3 regions of the Shewanella sp. SM68 genome follow, and region 3 is predicted to be linked to each of the others. Evidence: predicted binding sites of a transcription regulator. Region 3 holds the regulator's gene; each other region holds the start of a gene.
What was found. The regulator sigma-54, encoded in region 3, starts transcription at its own class of promoters, with help from an activator protein. The targets are predictions, from matches to a motif close to GTTGGCACGNNNNTNGNNT.

Region 1 (7,905 bases), on a different contig from region 3:
TAAGGTTATCTTTATATTCGTCTTTGTCCTGAGTTGCTCAAGCGTAGCCTCTAAAGCACTTTTTAGATCGGGTTCTTTAATTGTGAGCCTAAAGGTGGATAGTAACTCCCTGAGCTGCACGTAGGCAGTACTCACGCCTTCGTTGATTTCGGTTAACTGCGCCTCAACGATCGGGCTGCGGCAACTGCAATCTAAGTTTTTGCGTAATAAGCTAATTTGGATTTTCAGGAAAGATAGCACTTGACCCAAAGAGTCGTGCAGCTCTCGGGCAATTACGCCACGTTCCTCCATTAGCGCCAGTTGCTGTCTTTGCTCTGTGGCATTGTGGATCACGATTGAGCGGGTCAGCATAATTGCGAAATTGTTAAACAAGGCGATATTGGGTGTTTGGTCGGCAATTAACTCTAAATAGCCTAAATTAGCCTGCTCAAATTGCAGTGGGAAACGGGTGCTCTCTTGAGTCATATCTGGCCAACCGCCATCGGCCTCAATCACTTCTAACTCTTGCTCTGGGTATTGAATGATGAGTCTTAGGTAGTCGAGTGATTCATAGCCTTTTAACTGATTCAGCGCCGCCTTGAGAGCCTTGTAATCGAGTTTATTTGCGTTTAATGTCAGTAGGTTATCATATAATAATGCCAGTTCGTTGTTGGCCCTTGTCAGCGCTAAGGTTTTTTCTGCTACCTGCGATTCTAAGTTGCCATAAAGCGTCGCGAGTTCCTTAGCCGTTTTTTGTAGGGCATGGGTCAGCGCTGTAAGTTCAATGTATTCGGTCTCGGGCATTTCAATTTCAAAATTACCTTTAGAAATGGTATTCGCCGACTCCATCAGTTTTTGCAGTGGGATCACTACTTTCTTCTTTGTAAAACGCACGGCCACAAAAGCGATAATGAGCATGACGCCTAAGCCTAATATTTGGCTGGCGGCAAGGAGCCTGAGTTTAAAGGCGGCGTAGTGCTCCATCTCTAGCACCAGTAAATCTATGGTATCAACAAAGTCCTTCAGTGAGGCGACATAATCGCGGGAGTTTTCTTGTTCTATGTAGTGTTTCATCACCAGCCATTTATCGATGACAAGCTGATATTGAGCGGCAATTTCTGGCGGACTAAACCAACTTTCCGAGGGCTTTAATGTGTCGGAATAGAGCGTATTTTCGAATTCGGTAATTTTATCCTGCGCAGCATCACTGCCTGAGTTGGCGTAAAACATTAACCGATAGCTTTGCATCCTCAGCGACCCTGAGGCATTAATCGCCTTGGCGTCGCCTAAGCTGTAGGACAAATTGATGATAGCAAAAGTCGATAAACTACTAGAGAGCAGAATAAGTACTAACATTAATCCTAAGATTTTTGAGGTTAGACTACCTCGTTTCATTAATCCGCTGTTCATTTTGATGGCCGCTGTTATGGCACTTTGCAGTGGTTTTTACATTAGAAAATAATGTAATACATTAACAAAAGTATAGAAATGTGAACAACAACACCTTTACATTTTGATCTAGCGCAAACTTCAACCTATATACCCCCTAAGAGGTATATTTTTAGCAGGGTTAAATCACTAAGTTTGACCATGGAGATGTCGTGATTTACAACAATAATGCAACACGGAGATGAGATGATGAAGAAGATGACAGGTAAGTCCTTTGCACTGAGTGCACTGGTTGCCGCCAGCTTCATGGCAGCGGGCGCAATGGCGAGTGATAAAACAGAGCCTCGCAACGAAGTTTATAAAGATAAATTTAAGAATCAATACAGTAGCTGGCATGATACCGCTAAAAGTGAAGAACTAGTGGATGCTCTTGCACAAGATCCTAATATGGTGATCTTATGGGCGGGTTATAGTTTTGCTAAAGATTATAATGCACCACGCGGCCACATGTATGCGGTAACTGACGTGCGCAACACGCTACGTACAGGTGCACCCGCTAATGCGGAAGATGGTTCTATGCCGATGGCATGTTGGAGCTGTAAGAGCCCTGACGTACCTCGCTTGATTGAAGAGCAAGGCGAAGATGGTTACTTCAAAGGTAAGTGGTCAAAGGGTGGCCCTGAAGTGACAAATACCATTGGTTGTGGTGATTGCCATGAAAAAAGCTCTCCAAAGTTACGTATTTCACGCCCTTATGCAGACCGTGCTTTTGAAGCTATAGGTACACCTTTTAGCAAAGCGTCTAAACAAGATAAAGAATCAATGGTATGTGCTCAGTGCCACGTTGAGTATTATTTTGAGAAAACTGACGACAAAAAGAATTTTGTTAAATACCCTTGGGATATGGGTACAACAGTTGAAAAAATGGAAGTCTACTATGACTCAATCCAATTTTCTGATTGGACACACGCCCTTTCTAAGACACCAATGTTAAAAGCCCAGCATCCAGAGTATGAAACGTGGAAAATGGGTATTCACGGCATGAATAATGTGAGTTGCGTTGACTGTCACATGCCAAAAGTGACCAGTGCTGAAGGTAAGAAGTTTACCGATCATAAAGTGGGCAATCCATTCGACCGTTTTGAAGAAACCTGTGCAACTTGCCATAGCCAGACTAAAGAGTTTTTGGTCGGCGTGACTAATGAGCGTAAAGCTAAAGTTAAAGAAATGAAACTGAAAGCGGAAGAGCAATTAGTGAAAGCGCACTTCGAAGCAGAGGCTGCGTGGAAAGCTGGCGCAACTGAAGAAGAAATGAAACCCATACTGACAGATATTCGCCACTCACAATGGCGTTGGGATTTAGCGATTGCTTCCCATGGTGTTGCAGCTCACGCACCTGATGAAGCATTGCGTATTCTGGGAACTTCGGTAAGTAAAGCTGCTGATGCTCGTGTGAAGTTAGCGCAATTACTCGGTAAAAAAGGCATCACAGATCCTGTTGCGATTCCTGATATCTCTACTAAAGCTAAAGCACAAGCGGCCTTAGGTATGGACATGAAAAAGATGAATGCTGAGAAAGAAGCATTTAAGAAAGACATATTACCTAAGTGGGATGAAGAAGCGAAAAAACGCGAAGCCACTTATAAGTAGGTTTTAATCAATCGCGGTTGAGTTTTCGATATGAGCTAACCCCTCATGCAAACAAAAGCCCTCGCTGACTCAGCGGGGGCTTTTTTATGGAAAAAATATCGAGTAATGTCAGGCGTTGGTCATGCTGGCTGAAGAAATACCACGGGCTAAATCGCTATTTGATCAGTTTTAATAACGCCCTAAACCGCTCGCCTTGGGCTTGATGTTGTAATTCAAATAATAACGATTCTACGTTAGTTAATAGGGCGCCCCTGGCCGTCATCATTTGGATCCCGAGTTGTTTATTCTCAGCACTGCGTGACGAGACGCCATCTGCGACGAGATGCACCGAATATTGCTGTTCGATAAGGTCACAACAGGTTTGGTAAACACACACATGGGTTTCAATACCCGCGAGTATGACGTGTTTGCGATTCGTCTTAGTTAATGCCTTTGCAAACGCGTCACAGTGCCAGCCGCTAAAATGCTGCTTGGCAATGGGTGAGCTGGTTTTCGCAAGTAAGGTTTGCAGCTCAGGGCTAGTTGCTCCGAGTTTATCGGGTAGCTGTTCTAACCACAGTATGGGAATTTCAAATAATTGTGCGCCTTGGATTAAGGTCTGTAGTTGTTGATGCAGCTTGTCACTGTTATCCATGATTTGTGCAAGTTTTCCCTGCACATCGACGATAACGAGAACACATTCTTCAGGTTTTAACATCGGGCCTTCCTTCTGCGCTTGATGATTGTCTTAGTGATGATCTTCGCTTTTGTCTAAGAGCTTGTGTTGTGATGCTCAGATTTCATCTCGTTTTACGCTTCCCCCAGTAGACCCTAAATTAACCTTGTTACCAATAGGCCTAAGGTCGAATAGCTGTCGCACTTAAACTGCTCACTAAAAGAGTGCATCGCACCAGTTAGTGCTCGATTATGGTGCATTTTTAACCTTGAAAAATAGTGTTAAACAATTTAAACCAATAATAATCAATAGATTAAATTGTTGGCCTAATGATTGAATTACCTTTGATACAAGTTAATAACAATCGCGTTTTTTTGGAGGTCAGGATGAAACTAGTCAGCGCTATCATCAAGCCGTTTAAGTTGGATGATGTCCGTGAAGCTATCGCCGGAATTGGTATTGAGGGCATGACGGTGACCGAAGTGAAAGGTTTTGGCCGTCAGAAAGGGCATACAGAGTTGTATCGCGGCGCCGAGTATCAGGTGGATTTTTTGCCAAAAGTAAAACTAGAAATTGCCACTAAGGCTGAAAATCTCGACATGTTGATTGAGGCCATTACCACTGCGGCCCATACGGGGAAAATTGGTGACGGTAAGATCTTCGTCGTTGATTTAGAACATGCTATCCGTATCCGTACGGGTGAACTTGATACTGAAGCGCTATAAGGGGCTGACAATGGGAGAATTAACGAAATTAGGCGGCACAGTCACTGAACTACGCTTTGCACTCGATACCTTTTACTTTTTGATTTCTGGCGCTTTAGTCATGTGGATGGCGGCGGGATTCGCTATGTTAGAAGCGGGTTTAGTTCGCTCTAAAAATACCACTGAAATTTTAACTAAGAACGTTGTGCTGTACGCGATTGCCTGTGTGATGTATCTGTTGGTTGGCTACAACATCATGTATGTGGATAACACTGAAGGTGGCTGGTTACCGTCAATTGGCACCTTAATTGGTTCACAATCAGCAGATGCGAGCCATGCATTAGAATCTGACTTCTTCTTCCAAGTTGTATTTGTGGCAACGGCGATGTCAATTGTCTCTGGTGCTGTGGCGGAACGGATGAAGTTGTGGGCTTTCTTGTTCTTTTCTGTGGTGATGACAGCGGTTATCTATCCAGTAGAAGGTTATTGGACTTGGGGCCAAGGTTTTATCGCTAAACTGGGCTTTGTAGACTTTGCTGGTAGCGGTATTGTGCATATGACGGGGGCGACCGCGGCGATTGCTGGCGTAATATTACTCGGTGCGCGTAAGGGTAAATACGGGCCTAATGGTCAAGTGAATCCTATTCCAGGCTCTAACTTGCCAATGGCAACCTTAGGTATGTTTATTCTGTGGATGGGCTGGTTTGGCTTTAACGGCGGATCGCAATTAATGGTGTCGGATGCGGCGAATGCAAGCTCAGTGGCGAAAGTGTTTGTGAATACCAATACCGCAGCGGCTTTTGGTGCTATCTCTGCGCTTATCGTGTGTAAGATGATTTGGGGTAAAGCGGATTTGACCATGATCCTTAACGGTATTCTGGCTGGATTAGTGGCAATTACGGCAGATCCTCTTTCGCCTTCATTGTTAATGGCGGGTGTGATTGGTTTAGTGGCGGGCGGTGTGGTGGTCTTCTCGATTGTGGGCTTAGATCGCATTAAGATCGACGATCCCGTCGGTGCGATTTCAGTACACGGTGTGGCTGGTTTCCTCGGCTTAATGTGTGTGCCATTATCCAATGCTAATGCAACTATTACCGGACAGTTGACGGGCGCAGCGATCATTTTCACTTGGGTATTCTGCTCATCATTTGCAGTCTGGTATGTGATTAAGATAACCATGGGGATCCGTGTGACTGAGGAAGAAGAATACAACGGTATGGATGCTTCTGACTGCGGTATTGATGCCTATCCTGAGTTTGTTACGGTCAAAAATGCGGGCTGATTAAACTTGCACATTAATACGTGATTCACCTTGATGCTTAGCTTGGATCGAGGGATAGTGAAGCAGAGCCTAGGCTCTGCTTTTTTATGGGTAATCAATGTGATTGAAGTTTAAGCACAGGGTCATAAGCTTAATTACTGAGCAATTCTGTTTTCTTGTATAAATTAAGGAGTGTTCTATGAGCTTGAATATAAAAACAATAGGTCAATTTTCGCGACTAAGTCTTATCGTCATTTCTGGCTGGATATCGGTTTCTGCCTTTGCAGGAGAAGTGATCGTTAATCGCTCAAGTGAGCCTGTCGATGCCTTTGCCGTGCGTGATCAAGTGCTCAAGGATTTTGAATGGCAGGAGTCGCTTCGTCGCCAGCAGCAAATCCAAATTTTGCAGGCTTTACCCTCAGGTTGCGTTACGGTCATGAAACCCTATCGACATTTTACCTGTGGAGAGCATAACTATCGGCCGTATCATTATCAGCAGCGTGAGTTATACATAGAAGTTGACCGACCTTCACAATAGTTAATTCGTTAAATTATTTGCGATTATTTTCAATCGATCGCGATTATCATTTTTTGTAACCATTTTATGTCGTCTTTTTCGCCATTTGTAATAAGCTCAAATAGGAGCTAATGGTGTGGGAGGACGTATGTCGAAACTATTCCGAGCCGTATACTTGAGTACGATCTTGAGCGTTGTATTCAGTCAATTGTTTGCTTGTAGCTCGACGACCATCGCGCCTGATCCGTCTGATCTTGAGTCGCTACTTGCCGATTCACTGTTTACCCCTGTGGCCGATATTCCTTCTGTTGCTGATATCTTTTATCTGCCCCCCGAGGTTGTGATAGACGTAAAACGTCGCTATGGGATATACACTTTGTCACACAATAACAACATGTTAGCCAATGAATGGTTAGCTAGTTATATCAATGCGAGTCAAACCAATAGCGCTAACATTGATTTTCGATATCAAAATAATCTGACCCAAATTGCCCGTGAAACCTACGCCCAAAGGGCGGGTAATTGCATGTCTTTAGTGGTCATGACTTCTGCATTAGCGGACATATTGAATGTGAGTGCTGAGTATCAAGATATCGCGATAGAACCCGTATGGGATAAGCAAGGTGATTTCTATTTAATCAATGGGCATGTGAATTTACGTTTATTTCCACCTGAAAACGCACATTCAGTTTATGTGTCATCTGCAGCTGTTTTAGTGGACTTTATGCCGGAGCGAGCTCTACGGGGATACGGTAAAACCCAAGTGGATCGGCAGACCTTAATCAGTATGTTTTACAACAACATGGCGGCAGAGTCTTTGGTGAACGGTGATTTAGACAGGGCCTATGCCTTGATCAAAGCGGGTTTAAAAGTCGGCCAGTTTGTTCCTTCACTCAACACGCTCGCCATTATTTACCGGCATAAAGGTGATGAAAAGCGGGCCGAACAGGTTTATCGCTATGCACTCAAGTTTGATGCGAAAAATCTGACAACGCTTTATAACTTAGCCTTGATTTTAGGGGAGCAGGGTCGGCTTGATGAATGGGCCGAAATTAATAAAGTGCTTGAATTAGCGCGAATACGTAATCCCTATTATTACTATGATATGGGGCAGCAAGCCTATGATGAGCATCAATACAACGAGGCCTTGGCTTGGTATCAAAGGGCGTTGGCAAAAGCGGATTATCGTCATGAGTTCTTCTTCGGTTTATCTAAAACCTACTGGGCTCTGGGGGACGAAAAGCGTGCCAAACTGAATATGGATAAAGCCTTGGCTTTGAGCCGAGATGAGTCAGAGCGTCAACGCTATCAGAGCAAGTTACAAGTCATGTTACAGCATTAGCATTTGCCCGCTTTTTTCTATGGAGAGCTGGTCATCAATTATGCTTATTACGGGTAAACATCTTTGCTTGCTAACATAGGGCACCTAAATACACTTGCAGCAAATATGTTTATTCCTTTTTATCCGCCATATTCGATTTTGTTCATCAAGGCTGTGAGTTAGCTGGCATATTTGAATTTTTATTTTTTTAAAATATATTAAAACAATAAGTTATATTTGATTTTTTGAAATGGAGACAACTTGGTTGCATTGGCGCCTGAGACTCGATAAATTGAACCCAGTATTGCAGTTGAGATCCCTTATCGCAGCGATAGAAATAGCCTAAAACACCAGCGTTGGAGCAGTAAAATTATGTATTACCAAAATGATGACGTTCGCATTAAAGAAGTAAAAGAGTTACTTCCACCT
Region 2 (7,905 bases), on a different contig from region 3:
AACCATTTAGCACAGCGAATAGTGACTGAGCTCGTTAAGCAAAATGATGCTTTGCGTGCTGATCAACCTATCGTAGTTGCAACACCAGTATTAGTGGGCGATTTGAATGGCACTAATGCGTTAGCGCAACAGTTACAGCAAGGATTAATGACGTCGCTCCATAGCTTTCAGTTTAATGTGGTGGATTTAAACTTAGCTGATGGCTTGAGAGTCACATCTGACGGGGATTTTATTTTGACGCGAGATTGGCAAAAATTGTCGAAAGATCTTCCTGTTGAGCATCTTGTCGTTTCGACTATGAGCGTAGTAACCAATGGTATGGCGATCAATACTCGGATTGTGAACATTAGTAACAATCGCGTGGTATCGGCATCTCAAACTTTTGTGACTCAAAAAGAGTTGGCAAACTACATGCAGCCTTCGGAGCAAATTGTGTCACAAAATGGCATCTTATATCGTCAGGCGAGTCCGGGCATGAATGAAGTACGTGTCTTAGGAGATGGAAAATGAAACACTACCTTTTATTACTTATCACGGGGCTAATGCTAACTGGCTGCGCTGCTAAAGATAGATATGTGCAATGGGAAGATGTGCCGCCGCCGAGTTTTCCTAAGTTAACGGCTATAGGATATGCGCCCTTAGCGACTCAACCGGCTAAAGAGCAATCACAAAGAGTGTTGATGGCTATGCAGGCATCAAAAATTGTGGCTTATCGTGAATTAGCGGAACAAGTTTATGGGCAGAAAATAACGGCAAACAGCAGTGTTAGTGATTGGATGTTGACGGACGATAATGTCAAAGCGTCAGTTTCTGGCGTGATCCGCGGCGCACGAGTCGTTAAGAGTTATCCAGCAGGCGAGCATTATGTGACTGAGTTAGAACTTGATTTTTCACAGGTTTGGGCGCTTTATCAACAACAGAACCGTCCACAACGAGTGAAGGAAGTGACGTATTTCTAGCGTTATTGAATGTATGTTCAACAGCATGTATTGAGCCGCGTATTAACGCGGCTTTTCTTTTTGTACAAGACATTAAGATCTAATCAGAGCTTAGAAAAGGGAATGCTAAGTGGGAGTGATGCGCTTGTTAGGCCTTTAAATCATTGCCTAAACTTGAGATAGTCGAGGTCTTGCCTTTATCGTTATAGGTGAGGCTGGAGGCGTTTCTACTGGCTTGTAAAGCTTGAGCAAAGCGATTTAAACTCGCTAAATTCATCTCAATTAAACTGGCATTTTGTTCGTTTAATTCTTTGCATTCAGTCAATGCGTCTTTGATCTCGGCCATTTTATGCACGAGTTCGACTTGCTGAGTGAGTAGCGATTTATCACTGTGTTTTGCCAGAATATCATCATTAGTCTTTAGTTCTTTCAGACATTGCGATTTTTCGTTAGCAAGGGAAAGCAGTAAATCGGCGTTTTGGTCAACCAAAGCGCCTTTTTCCTTGAGTATGATTTGCTTAAGAACAGCCAAATGGGCGTGTTGTAGATCTACCAGTTTAGCTATTTCAGTCATAGTTACTCTTTATTTAAGTCATTAAGTTCGGCTTCAAAACTTGCAATATTGGCAGCCAACTTTTCTGGGTCAATTTTATAGCGACCTTCGGCAATAGCTTGTTTGATTTCTGCTACTTTCTTTTGATCAACTTCAGGAAGGCTAGCCATTTTAGTCTGAGCTCCTTGAAGTTGTTGTGCCTGGGCCGTAATGACCACAGAGTCGCTTCTTTGTGGTGTTGTCGATTTTGTAGCAACTTGAGCAGATTGATCGCTGCTCGTTTTCGTTGCACCTGAACGAACTTGCGCAGTCGTTGCAGTGTTGAGTTTGCTAATATCAATTGCCATTTTAGGCTCCAGCGTCGTGTGTACGGGATTTCTTAACTGGGGTATCGGCAGCTTACAAAAAAGCTTTAGATTATTTTACATTCTTACTTCAACTTCGCCAATGCCTGTGACTATAGCATCTAGTTCTTTGTTTGAACTGCTATTTTTGACTCTGATCCGATCACCTTTATTGCCATCTTGTAGGGCTTCGCCTACTGTTTTGAGCTCGAATGAGCCAGAACGAACGTAGATAGATACCGAATCATTTTTACAAACGAAGCATAAGTTGTTACTTAATATGGGATTATCTTTTGCTACTCGTCGTTTTACTCGCACGCCAGCCAATTTACTCGGGTCATCGAATTCGGCACCTCTCAAGCTATTTTGTTCAATGTAACGGACTTCTACTTGACTAGGAGAGATGAGTTCGCCTGGTGCTAAGATTTCGGTTGAGACAACAACGGGGAATAAGATATCCACCCGAACCGAGATATAGATTTGCCAAGGGTAAGCTAAGTCTTGTGTATCGCAGCTGACTTTTAAGGTGTTATTACGGCTAATTTCCCTATCGCTAGCCAGTTCAACTTTCATTGGAGACGAACATTGTGACGGCAGCATTCTTGCGTCAACCATCTGTGGCGAAATATTTACTTTGGCATTTTCTGGAACGGATATTTTTTCTGAAATAAGCGCTTTAGCTAATTCTGAGATTGCCGATACGGTGGGGACAATAGGCTCTGCACTCGCAAAAGCGGGCATGAAGAGGGTGAAAAGACTAAAAAAACAGACTAAATTTACTTTCATAATGAAGAGACTAGCTTGTAACGCCAGAATGCACCTATACTTTTATTAAGTTCGAAGCTGACCACTGTAATAATAATTTGCATCACTGTCAGAAGATTGACTCAGTTTCGACTATGTTTATCGATAGATAAGACGTAAGCAATTAATATGCCTATACTCAACTGAGTTATAGGGCCGAACATAAACAGAACAACAAGGCAGAGTTATGTCGAGTATTCTTGATTCAGTCAACAAACGAACCCAGCTCGTTGGACAAAACCGTTTAGAATTACTGCTTTTTAAATTAAACGGTCGTCAACGGTTTGGGATTAACGTGTTTAAGGTGAAAGAAGTACTGCAGTGTCCACCACTGACCACTTTGCCTAAACTTAATCCTTATGTGAAGGGTGTTGCTCATATTCGTGGAACAACCATTTCAGTGATTGATTTGAGTGCGGCAACAGGGGGAAAACCTTTAGCGAGCACTGAAAACTGTTTCATCATTATTTCTGAATATAACCGCAGTGTTCAAGGCTTCTTGGTCAGTTCTGTTGAGCGGATCATCAACATGAATTGGGAAGCGATTATGCCTCCGCCGCAAGGTGCTGGTCGTTATTCTTATCTGACAGCTGTGACTGAAATTGAAGGTGAATTAGTTGAAATTCTCGATGTGGAAAAAATCTTAGATGAGATTTCACCGGTTAAAACGGCTATCAGTGAAGAAGCCAATGAAAAACTGACCCTCGACAGAACTCAGCATTACCATATTATGGTTATTGATGATTCTGCCGTGGCGCGTAAGCAAATTATTCGTTCACTTGAGTCATTGAATTTACAAATTGATACCGCAAAAGATGGTCGCGAAGCATTAGACAAGCTTAAAGAAATCGCCAAAGAGATGGATAATGTGGCCGATGAGATCCCCCTCATCATCTCTGATATTGAGATGCCTGAAATGGATGGCTACACCCTGACCGCTGAAATCCGAGATGATCCTAAGCTTAAGCATATTAAAGTGGTACTGCATACTTCGTTAAGTGGTGTATTCAATCAGGCAATGGTTCAAAAAGTGGGGGCTAATGACTTTATCGCTAAGTTTAATCCTGACGAACTGGCCGCTGCTGTGAATAAGCATTTAAGTTTGTAATTGCTGTAGGTTAGTACCTAGATACGCTTTACGCTATAATCTCGACTTTATAACATGATGGTTTCGCACTGATTTTGGTGCTTGCTATAGGATTTAGGATGTGAATGTGCCAAATAAATCACTCGCTGAGGCTGAATATAATCAATTTAGGTTGTTCTTAGAGCAACACAGCGGCATCGTACTGGGTGAAAATAAGCAATATCTTGTGCGCAGTCGTCTTGCTCCTTTGATGGGCAAATATAACCTGCCATCCTTATCTGATGTGGTTAAGCATTCGATGAAGCCTACTGAGCGTGCGCTCAGAGCTGAAGTGATCGATGCTATGACGACCAATGAAACCCTTTGGTTCCGTGATCGTTATCCATTTGAGTTGTTGAATAATGTCCTACTACCAGAATACAGTCGTCTGGGGCGTCCGCTTAAAATTTGGTCTGCGGCTTGCTCGTCAGGCCAAGAGCCATACTCATTGGCTATGACTATTCTTGAGTATCAACAGAAGAAGCCTGGTGCCTTGGCTGGTAGTGCTTCGATTCAAGCAACGGATTTATCTCCTTCCATGTTGGAACGCTGTAAAAATGCCGAGTACGATAGTTTGGCATTAGCGCGTGGTTTATCTGAAGAACGTAAGCGTCAGTTTTTTGATGCATTACCTTCTGGCAATATGAAGTTAAAGGATAATGTGAAGCGGTTGGTGAACTTTAGAGCGCATAATTTGCTTGAGAGTTATAGTCTGCTTGGCAAGTTCGACATTATCTTTTGCCGCAATGTGCTTATTTATTTTGCACCAGAGGCAAAGGCAAAAATTTTGCGGCAATTCGCTGCCGCTCTCAATCCCAAAGGGATTTTATTTCTCGGTGCATCAGAATCTATCGCTGGTTTAACGGACGAGTTTGATATGGTTCGTTGTAACCCTGGCATTTATTACCAGAAAAAGACTTAACTCAGCCGCTCTAAAGAAAATTACCGACAATTGTCGGTAATTTTTTACCCATCACTTGCTCATCCTTGTTGTTATTCTCAAAATTTTCCTGATGTTGGCACATGAATTGCTTTATTTTCGTGAGAACACGAGGAGGCAATTTTATGGCGATCAATTTTGATAATGCACTGGGTGTGCATCAATACACTCTCGGTATTAGAGCGCAGCGGGCTGAAGTCATTTCAAGCAATATCGCTAACGCAGATACGCCACATTACAAAGCCCGCGATGTTGATTTTTCTGCGGCAATGCAGGCCGCTCGAGGCCAACAGCAGCAGCGAAATAGTCTTGAAATGCAAGAGCCAGATAAGCATTTTGGGCTTGCGGAGTTGACTGGGCAATTTGTTAAGTTCCGTGTGCCGAATCAACCCGATACCGGTGATGGTAATACTGTTGATATCCAACAGGAACAATCGGCATTCATGCAAAATGCACTTGAATATCAAATGTCGCTAGGTTTTTTAGATAGTAAGTTTAGTGGCATGAAGAAAGCGTTGAGAGGGGATTAATCATGAGTTTATTTAGCATATTTGATGTTGCTGGCTCGGGAATGTCTGCTCAATCGGTCAGGCTAAACACCACCGCGAGCAACATAGCCAACGCGGATTCCGTCTCGAGTAGTGTAGATAAGACCTATCGTTCCCGTCATCCCATTTTTGAAGCCGAAATGGCTAAAGCCCAAAGTCAGCAACAAGCTTCTCAAGGCGTTGCAGTAAAAGGCATTGTAGAAAGTGATAAACCACTACTGAAAGAATACTCGCCTGATCATCCAATGGCGGATGCGGACGGCTTTATTTATAAACCGAATGTTAATGTCATGGAAGAAATGGCAGATATGATTTCTGCTTCGCGCTCATATCAAATGAATGTTCAAGTCGCTGAAGCAGCTAAGTCTATGCTGCAACAAACACTTGGGATGGGTAAATAACATGTGTTACTTAGGAGGTAAGCTGTGAGCCTCATTAATCAAATTAACCAAGCGTCGGCGCAGACGGCTCAAAATAAGAGTCAGCCAAATGCCGTTACGACGAATTCATCAACCAGCTCAACGGGTAATCCGTTTCTTGATGGCATACGTTTGCCAAAAGATTCAATAGTACCGGAAGCAAAAAGCCAGCAGTTAACTCAAGATGACTTTTTCTCGTTATTAAGCCAACAGTTATCGATGCAAGATCCCTTTAAGCCCGTCGACAACGACCAAATGATTGCGCAGATGGCATCATTCTCGACGGTTGATGGTATTACTAAGTTGAATAAGGAAATCGTTAATTTAAACGGTGTTATGACATCAAGCCAAGCATTACAGGCATCAGGACTTGTTGGTCGCAAGGTATTGATCCCAACTGATACAGGTAACATTTCAGCTGAAAGCCCAACAATAAAAGGTGTGATTAGCACGCCAGCTAAAATTCCTGAAGTTACTGTACGTGTTGAGGATGAGAAAGGCCAAGTTGTGACCACCTTTAAAGTTGATGGCAGTAAGGGGGGAAATGTCGATGTTAACTGGGATGGCCTCGATAAAGATGGAAACCCTGTAACCGCAGGTAACTATACGATCAAGGCGAGTGGTTTAGTGGATGGGAAATCCCAAGAATTGCCAGTCTCGACCTATGCTCATGTGACCAGCGTTTCTCTCGGTACGGCCAGTACTGGCGCGATTCTTAACTTGAGAGGCGGTATGGGCATCAAGTTAACCGATGTGTTAGCTGTGTCTGAAACCTAAGTTTGCATAAAAGAATTTTTGCAGTATCCGAATTGGGCGTAAGTTGCTCATAAATGAATTGAGTCAAGTGTAGAGGTGAATTATGTCGTTTAACATTGCATTGAGTGGCATTTCTGCCGCGCAGAAAGATTTAAACACTACGGCGAATAACATTGCTAATGCGAACACCATTGGCTTTAAAGAGTCCCGTGCTGAATTTGCGGATGTTTACGCTAATTCTATTTTTTCAAATGCTAAAACTGCTGTCGGTGGTGGTGTTGCTACGAGTCAAGTGGCACAGCAATTCCATCAAGGTAGCTTACAGTTGACGAATAACTCCCTTGATATGGCGATTAAAGGTGGTGGCTTTTTCGTTACTGCCTCTGAACTGGGTACATTAGACCACTCGTTTACCCGTGCTGGAGCATTTAAGGTCGATAAAAATAATTACATGGTTGATTCTGCGGGTAATTATTTGCAAACTTTCCCAGTGGATAAAGATGGGAACTCAACATCAGTGAGTTTAACGACGGCTAAGCCGGTACAAATACCAGACACTGCAGGTAGCCCTGTAAAGACTGAGAATGTTACTTTACAAATGAACTTAAATGCTAAGGAAAGTGCACTCGACCCCGCGGCATTCGATCCTCTAGATGCAAAAACCTACAATAACGTTACTTCAATGACAATTTATGACTCACTCGGTGAGCCACATATTATGACCACTTATTTTGTTAAGCCCAAAGACGGTTCGTACAATGGTGAGAACAATTGGGTGGCTTACTATGCTGTTGATGGAAAGCAAGTCGATCTAGCCGGTCCTGCTGGTACTTATCAAACAGATATCACCGGCGATGGTACACCTGATGCAACGGGCACAGCTCAAACTGCTGGTGGTTGGAAAGGCTCTGTACTCAAGTTCAATTCTGTTGGTGTCTACACAGGTAGCGATCCTGCTATAGTCAAGACTGAGGCTTTGGGCGTCAGTGGTGCGGGTGTTTTAGGGCCAGGTGCCGATGGTACTCAAGAGTTGACTGTGAAGTTTAATGCCCCAACGCAATATGCTGCTCCTTTTGGTGCAACTGAGTTGACGCAAGATGGTACGACTGTAGGTCGCTTAACTAACGTTGAAATAGGCGAAGATGGTTTAGTGACCGCGAGTTATTCTAATGGTTCAACCGTGCCTTTAGCACGGGTTGCTTTAGTTCGTTTTGCTAACGAACAAGGTTTAACGCAAGTGGGTAATACGTCGTGGAAAGCCAGTTTAGCTTCAGGTCCTGCGTTAGCGGGTGAGGCAAATAGTGGAACTTTTGGTAGCATCAGTTCATCTGCGTTAGAGCAATCGAACATCGATTTAACGACTGAACTGGTCGATTTAATTTCGGCGCAGCGTAACTTCCAAGCGAACTCCCGTACCCTTGAAGTGAATAACACGCTGCAACAAACCGTATTACAAATCCGCTAATCATTACTTTAT
Region 3 (7,905 bases):
CTGCTGTACAAGGAGTGCCGATGAAAGCCGAAGTGACCACAGGAGCCGCGCCGATAGAACTGCGCGCCGCAGGCAGTTTAAAGGCTGCGATGAGTGATATTATTGCTGCTTATCAAGCACAGTCGCAAATGAGTGTTGTAGCGCAATATGCGCCCTCAGGTTTATTGTTAAAACGTATTCAAGAGGGTGAAAAAGTCGATATCTTTGCCTCGGCGAATATGAAACATCCACAGGCATTAGTGGATTCGGGTCAGGGCGAAGCGGTGCAAATGTTTGCCCGTAATCAACTCTGCGCTGTTGCTCAAGACACAGTTCAGGTGACGAGTTCGACGTTACTCGATACCTTGTTAGATCCTAAGATTAAAGTCGGCACCTCAACCCCGAAAGCCGACCCCGCGGGTGATTATGCCTGGGCCGTTTTTGCTAAGGCCGAAGCGGTAAAACCCAATGCGAAAGCCGCGTTAGAGACCAAGGCATTACAACTGACGGGCGGCCCTGAGAGCGTTAAACCGCCTAAAGATCGCAACCCCTATGGCTGGGTGATGGAAAACAAGCAAGCGGATATCTTTTTAACCTATTGCACTAATGCTGTGCTGGCTAAAAAAGAAGTGCCGAGTTTACAAATCATCGATTTACCGCAGGAACTCGCCGTGGGTGCCGACTATGGTTTACTGGTTTTACAAGGCGCTAATACTGCCGCTACGCCGTTAGCTGAGTTTATTCTATCGACAAAAGGCCAAGCGATTCTGAGCAGTTATGGTTTTCAACCTCCGGCAAAATAGCCTTCTTTAGTTTTCCAGCGGGATAAAAAACGGCACCTTTGAGGTGCCGTTTTTGTTATTAGCTCAAACTGTTAAAGCGTTAGTTCATCAGGTAGAGCGTCGCTAACCCGAGGAAGGCGAACAGGCCAACCACGTCAGTGACTGTGGTGAGCACCATACCGCCAGCGAGGGCAGGATCGATTTTAAGTCTTTTTAAAATCAATGGAATACTCGCACCTGCAAGCCCAGCTACTGTCATGTTGATCAGCATGGCGCTACCAATTAATCCCGCCAGTGCCATATCATCCTTCCATAGCCACACGGCGACAAAGACTAAAATCGACCACATCAAGCCATTGAGAAAACCAATCGATAGCTCTTTACCGATAAGCCAGCGGGCGTTGCTTTGGCCGATATGGCCTAAAGCAATACCACGGATCACGAGCGCTAAGGTCTGATTACCGGCAACACCGCCCATGCTAGGGACAATCGTCATTAGGATGGCGATAGTGGCAAATTGCTCAATAGTGCCTTCAAACATATTGCTGACCGACGAGGCGAGCAGGGCGGCGAATAAGTTAATCGTGAGCCAGAGCGAGCGACGTAGGGTACTTTTTAGCACAGGACCAAAGGTATCTTCATCTCCGTCCATCCCCGCCATACCCATCATGGAATGTTCAGCATCTTCGCGGATAACATCGACTACGTCATCGATTGTGATACGTCCGAGCAGCTTACCATCACAGTCGACGACAGGTGCCGATACCCAGTCATTGCGTTCGAATTTCTGCGCGACTTCGCTGTCGGACATGCTCACCGGAATACTTTGAATATTGGGATCCATGATATTGCGAATTGTGGTGCTTGGCGCGCAAGTCAGCAGATCTGCCAGCCTAACACCGCCAAGGACTTTGTCCTGTTTGTCGACCACATATAAGGTATCTGTGGTGTCGGGTAGGTTGCCCCTTTGCCGAAGATAGCGCAGCACCACATCGATATTCACATCGGGTCTTAAGGTGACTGTATCTGTATTCATCAAGCTGCCGGCGGTCTCATCTGGATAAGATAGGGCTTGTTCTACCCTCAGGCGATTTTGTTCCGTCATCGACTGCAACACTTGTTTGTAAACGGCGTCGGGAAGACTTCGCAGAATATAGGCGAGATCGTCGGTGTCCATGCTTGCTGTCGCTTTCGCGACTCGCTCAGGGCTCATGCTGCGGATCAGTGGGTCTTTGAGTTCTTCACTCAACTCATCGAGTATGTCGCCTATTTGTTCTTGATCGATGAGCTGCCACAGTACTTGTCTGGCACTTGGCGGTGATGATTCTAAGATCAGCGCGATATCTGAGGCGGCCATTTTTTGCAGCATATTACGCACGTGTACGAACATGCCGCTGCTAAGCGCTTGGTTTAACTGGTCAAGACTATGTCCGGTGTGATCGTTTTCTGCATTATCTACGGGCATTTGTCCTCCATTGTGCGGCAAATTGGTTTGAGATCTTAGTGTTGGGCTAGGATTTAGCGGTGACTAAGCGTCAGTCGATGACATAGATTAAGACGGCTAAGGTAAGGTTAAGGCCAGCGCCAGCGCAATGACCGCTAGTGTAATCGCCTGTGGCTTGTATCGTCGAGCGACAAATGTTTTGCCATGTGTGAATGGCAAGTTTTTTAAACTAGACATGAAGTGAAACTAACGATGAAGTGCTTAGTGTGAAGTGAAACTAACAGGCTTCGTCAAACTTAGCGTCGATTAAGGCACAAATGGCATCGAGAGCCGGCTCTGCATCTGGGCCTTCGGCGATAAGCTTAATGGTTTTACCCATGCCAGTTTCAAGCATCAGCAAGCCAAGCACACTGGCGGCCGATGCTTGTTTATCGCCTTGGATTAAGGTGATGGTCGCATCAAACTCGGAAGCCAGTACCACCAACTTAGTGGCGGCACGGGCATGTAAACCGAGCTTATTACAGATAGTTATCTGACGTTCAAGCTTTGGCATTGTTGAGCTCTCGATGACGGGCATACACTTTATGTTTACCGTTACTAAAGCGTTTTGCCAATTGCTCTGCGACGTAAACCGATCTGTGCTGTCCACCTGTGCAGCCAATGGCTACCGTTAAATAACTGCGATTGTTACGCTCGAGGTGTGGCAGCCAAGTCTCCAGTAAATTTTCGATTTGCCAGATGAACTTATTGACCAGTGGTTGGCGATTTAAGAACTCAGCTACGGGTTCATCTAAGCCAGTCAATGGCCGCAGCGCCAACTCCCAGTGGGGATTGGGCAGGAAGCGCACATCGAACATAAAGTCGGCTTCGGTGGGCATTCCGTGCTTAAAGCCAAAGGACTCGAAGTTGATCACGAGTTCTTTATCGACACTACCAAGGAGAATTTGTCTGACTTGGTCACTTAAATCATAGATATTCAAATTCGACGTATCTATGTAGTGATCGACCAGTTTTGACATAGGCTCGAGCAGTTTTCCCTCCAGCTTTATCGCTTCTTGCAAAGAGACTCGGCTCTTCGACAAAGGATGCAAACGGCGGGTTTCGCTGTAACGCTTAAGCAGAATTTTATCGCTGGAGTTAAGGAAGAAGCTCGTTAACTCAGTATCTGGAGGTAGGCTAGCGAGTTGTTTCACTAAGACCTTATCCTGCTCAGGCATGTTACGCACGTCGACACTGATGGCGACGAGATCGTTACTGCCTTTGAGTTGCTCAAGCAAACTGCCAATCAATGGCAAGGGAAGGTTATCGACACAATAATAGCCGAGATCTTCGAGTACCCTAAGGGCGACAGATTTGCCTGAGCCTGAGCGGCCCGACACTATGACCAGTTTCATCCAGTGATTACCTGATAGAGTTCCGTTTCATCATGCGTCTTGCGTAATTGCTTTAATATTTGCTTGTCGCTCAGCTTTTCGGCCATGCAAGACAAGGTACTTAAGTGCTGCTGACATTGGTCTGCAGGCACCAGTAGTGCAAATAAAATATCAACAGGTTGCTTATCGATAGCATCAAATGCTATCGGCTCTTCACACTTAATTAGTATGGCAATGGGCTGATCTATATCGGCTAGTCGACCATGTGGAATGGCGATGCCGTTACCTATACCTGTGCTCCCCATCTTTTCGCGCGCCACTAGGCTTTCGAATATCTCTTGAGATGAGAGGGTCGGGTACTGGGCAGCGACTAAGTCGCTGATGAGTTCCAGTACCTTTTTCTTGCTGCCCGGAGTGGCGCAGGTAGTGCACTCCGGCCGCAGTATGGTACAAAGTTCCATTATTAGTGTTTTGTTAACTTCTCTTTGTGTTTAATAACCTGACGGTCAAGCTTGTCAATCAGGGCGTCTATAGCGGCATACATGTCAGCATGCTCTGAAGTAGCAAAAACTTCACCACCTATGAGGTTTATTCTCGCTTCAGCAATCTGTTGCATTTTCTCAACATTGAGCACAACGTGCACATTATTGATCTGTTCGAAATGGCGTTCAAGTTTTGAAAACTTTTCTTCTACATATGCACGTAACGATTCGGTAATTTCGACATGGTGTCCACTTAGGTTTATTTGCATAGAAACGTCCTCCGATATCCACTGTAGGTTATAAACTTTTACGCTGATTAGAAGGTGGAATAAGCATAGCCTCTCGGTACTTCGCAATGGTTCTGCGGGCTACGTTGATCCCTTGTTCTGCCAGAAGTTGTGCCATCTTACTATCGCTTAATGGTTTTTTCTGGTTTTCCGCTGCAACCAGTTTCTTTATAAAGGCTCTGATTGCTGTGGATGAGCACTCACCACCATCGTCAGTACCGACGTGGCTAGAGAAGAAGTATTTTAGTTCAAAAAGTCCCTTAGGGGTATGCATGTATTTTTGAGTTGTGACCCGTGAGATGGTGGACTCATGCATTTCTACCGCTTCGGCAATATCGTTAAGCACCATAGGCTTCATGGCTTCTTCACCATACTCAAAGAAACCTTGCTGATATTGCACTATGCAATTAGCAACTTTAAGCAAAGTATCGTTACGGCTTTCTAAGCTCTTAATAAACCATTTAGCCTCTTGCAGATGGCCGCGAATAAATTGGCTATCGGCTTGGTTTTTGGTACTGCGTGCCATAGAAGCATAATGTTGATTTACATTGATTTTTGGCATGCAGTCAGGATTAAGCTCAACGACCCAGCGGCCATTTTTCTTCGACACAGACACATCTGGGATAACGTATTCGTCATTATTGGGCGTGATCAACAAACCTGGGCGAGGATTGAGGGTTTGGATAAGTGCTATACCATCCCTTAATTCATCTTCTTTTAATTTAGTCTTACGCATCAATAACCTAAAATCACGGGCGGCGATCAGATCTAAATGATCTTTGATCAGCATACGGGCGTTTTCTAGGTTGGGAGTATCAGCGGCGAAATGCGACAGTTGGATCAGCAGGCATTCACTTAAATCGCGGGCGGCAACGCCTATGGGATCAAAATGCTGAATACGCTTGAGTACGGCTTCGACTTCGTCAAGCTCAACTTCAGGATTGCCCATGGCTTCGAGAATTTCTTCAGTGCTTTGGGTGAGATAGCCCTGATCGTCGATGGCATCAATAATGGCGGTGGCAATGGCTAAATCGGTTTCAGAAAACGGCGTGAGGTTTTTTTGCCATTCTAAGTGTTCGTACAAACCTTCACTGGTCTCGCCTTGGAAGGGCATATCGTCTTCACGACTGCCGCCGGGGCCTGAGTTTGGGGAGGCGGTAAACACTTCATCCCATGTGGTGTCCATGGGGAGCTCATCGGGTATGGATTCTTTGGTTAGCGACTCTGCCGTGTCTATGGTGGAGCTGTCTTTTTCTGGTGGCAGAGTGCTAGATTCACTGAAATCCGTATCGGATAGCGTTTGGTTTACAGGGGTTTTAGTGGCGTCGAATTGATCCTCTTCCAGCTCGAGAAGGGGATTAGAATCTAATGCTTGCTGGATCTCTTGCTGCAGTTCTAATGACGACAGTTGCAACAGACGTATGGCCTGTTGTAATTGTGGCGTCATGGTTAACTGTTGACCCAGTTTGAGCTGGAGTGACGCTTTCATGTTACCGCTGATCCCTACGTTATTATTGTTGGATAAGGTCGCTTAATATTATCTTGAGTGAAGCCTAATGGCGGTATAAATTGTCTCCATAGGCTTCGCTCGATTAACTATAGCCTGAATTGTTCACCTAAGTACACAGCCCTAACTTGCTGATTGTCTAAGATCTCTGCTGGAGTTCCTTCGGCAATCAGGTTTCCGTGACTCACAATATAAGCATGTTCACATACATCTAATGTCTCGCGGACATTATGGTCTGTGATCAGTACGCCAAGGCCGCGACTTTTGAGTTGTTCGATAATCTTCTTGATGTCGATAACCGAAATAGGATCGACGCCGGCAAACGGTTCATCGAGCAAAATGAACTTAGGATTAGCGGCTAAAGCCCGCGCAATTTCGACGCGACGACGTTCGCCACCCGACAATGACATGCCTTGGCTGTCACGGATGTGGGTGATATGAAACTCTTCGAGCAGATGTTCTAGTTCTTCTTCTCGTTCTTCGTTTTTAAGTTCTTTACGAGTTTGCAGTACGGCCATGATGTTGTCATGAACAGTTAGCTTACGAAAGATACTGGCTTCCTGCGGTAAGTAACCTATGCCTTTGCGGGCACGCAGATGCATAGGATCTGCGGTTAAATCATCATCGTCGATAAAGATATGTCCCTTATCGCTCTTCACTAGCCCGACAACCATGTAAAAGGTCGTGGTTTTACCTGCACCGTTTGGACCGAGTAGGCCAACGACTTGACCGGTTTTTACCGTCAGACTGACGTCTTTAACCACTTGGCGACTCTTGTAACTTTTCGCCAGATTTTGTGCTCTTAAGGTGATTTGGGTCATTTAGAGTCCTGCTTTTTCACAGGTTTATCCGCTGGAGCATCTGATTTAGCATCATCTTGATAGTTTTCTGGCTGAATAATAGTGATCACGCGATCGTCACCACTGCCAGTACTCTCGGCCATCAATTTCTGTTGAATCATGTTATAGCGGATTAAATTGCCTGTAACTTGGCTACCCGCTTGATCTAATGACGCCATACCTTTCAGTGTTAAGGTGCGGCTTGCCATATCGTAACGAATTTCTTTCGCGCTTGCCGATGCTGGGCGGCCATCGTCTAATATTTGGCTATACGTAGCAGGGTTGCCTGTGGCGACCAAAGTTTTGCTATTTTCACCTTCAGCGGAAAATGCACGCAGTTCATTTGCTTGGATTTTTATTGAGCCTTGGGTAACTTCCACCGGACCAAAGAAGATGATCTGGTTGTTTTTGATATCCGCAGTTTGGCTCACAGCTTTAATTTTGACTTCTTGCTTTAAGTCGCCGACTTTCGCGAAAGCACTCATGCTCATAATTAGCATTAGGCTGGCAAGTAATACGTTATTTTGCTTCATATGTTCCTACTACCTGACTGGTCAATTGCACTTCTTGCGCGTTGAGGTCGGCATAAAGGCCTTGGCCTTGAATATTAAAATCTTTCCCTGTGACGTAAATGGTACGGTCAGAGGTCATTATCATAGTGTTGAGATCGAGTTCCAGATAACTGGTGGACAAGGTCTGAATCGGTTCTTCTGGGCTAATGGCATCGATAATAACATTATTTTCTAATACAACCTTGCCAGTTTCCTTGTTTAGCTTGCCCTGATCTGCCCTGAGTTGCCATTGTGCTTTACCTTGGTCTGGATAAACAAGATAAACAGGTTGAGTAAAGAAAGTTTGATTCGTTGAATCATAATGTTCCATGTGTTTCGCCGTCACACGGCTATTCACTAGTCCTTGCTCATTGAACTCAACACTGCGCAGATCTTCAACGATGAAATCTGGGGTATTTTGATCTTTTACTCTGTTATCGGAATCACCGCTGTGTTTGTTCTGGACCTGCCAGTAAAGCGCTAGTGCAGTTCCAAAAAAAGCGATAATCGCGAGTGTCACACGACTCATATACTCATTCCATGGGCCGAAGTGAATTTATTTTGACTTAGGAGTAACAGATCTGTGAGTTCACGCAGTGCACCGTGGCCACCATTGAGCGTAGTCACAAAATGGGCGTGTTGGCGTACATAGGGGTGGCCG

Region 1: the regulator sigma-54 is predicted to act here: its motif matches at 3,994-4,012, upstream of L5M40_RS04885 (P-II family nitrogen regulator).
Region 2: the regulator sigma-54 is predicted to act here: its motif matches at 4,781-4,799, upstream of flgB (flagellar basal body rod protein FlgB).

What each region holds. Positions count from the first base shown of each region.
Region 1 is NZ_JAKKRU010000002.1:403,093-410,997, reverse strand. Features, by position in the region: gene narQ (nitrate/nitrite two-component system sensor histidine kinase NarQ) at 1-1,389, opposite strand, end outside; gene nrfA (ammonia-forming nitrite reductase cytochrome c552 subunit) at 1,615-3,018, shown strand; gene L5M40_RS04890 (hydrolase) at 3,173-3,715, opposite strand; gene L5M40_RS04885 (P-II family nitrogen regulator) at 4,060-4,398, shown strand; gene L5M40_RS04880 (ammonium transporter) at 4,409-5,659, shown strand; gene L5M40_RS04875 (hypothetical protein) at 5,838-6,176, shown strand; gene L5M40_RS04870 (tetratricopeptide repeat protein) at 6,304-7,497, shown strand; gene aroG (3-deoxy-7-phosphoheptulonate synthase AroG) at 7,849-7,905, shown strand, end outside.
Region 2 is NZ_JAKKRU010000008.1:152,443-160,347, reverse strand. Features, by position in the region: gene L5M40_RS14300 (FlgO family outer membrane protein) at 1-510, shown strand, start outside; gene L5M40_RS14295 (LPP20 family lipoprotein) at 507-959, shown strand; gene L5M40_RS14290 (flagella synthesis protein FlgN) at 1,087-1,512, opposite strand; gene flgM (flagellar biosynthesis anti-sigma factor FlgM) at 1,515-1,838, opposite strand; gene flgA (flagellar basal body P-ring formation chaperone FlgA) at 1,914-2,621, opposite strand; gene L5M40_RS14275 (chemotaxis protein CheV) at 2,827-3,747, shown strand; gene L5M40_RS14270 (CheR family methyltransferase) at 3,848-4,687, shown strand; gene flgB (flagellar basal body rod protein FlgB) at 4,831-5,235, shown strand; gene flgC (flagellar basal body rod protein FlgC) at 5,238-5,654, shown strand; gene flgD (flagellar hook assembly protein FlgD) at 5,679-6,449, shown strand; gene flgE (flagellar hook protein FlgE) at 6,532-7,893, shown strand.
Region 3 is NZ_JAKKRU010000005.1:253,057-260,961, forward strand. Features, by position in the region: gene L5M40_RS10860 (molybdate ABC transporter substrate-binding protein) at 1-782, shown strand, start outside; gene mgtE (magnesium transporter) at 862-2,226, opposite strand; gene L5M40_RS10870 (HPr family phosphocarrier protein) at 2,483-2,758, opposite strand; gene rapZ (RNase adapter RapZ) at 2,745-3,599, opposite strand; gene ptsN (PTS IIA-like nitrogen regulatory protein PtsN) at 3,596-4,039, opposite strand; gene hpf (ribosome hibernation promoting factor) at 4,042-4,329, opposite strand; gene L5M40_RS10890 (RNA polymerase factor sigma-54) at 4,358-5,836, opposite strand; gene lptB (LPS export ABC transporter ATP-binding protein) at 5,944-6,675, opposite strand; gene lptA (lipopolysaccharide transport periplasmic protein LptA) at 6,672-7,226, opposite strand; gene lptC (LPS export ABC transporter periplasmic protein LptC) at 7,213-7,773, opposite strand; gene kdsC (3-deoxy-manno-octulosonate-8-phosphatase KdsC) at 7,770-7,905, opposite strand, start outside.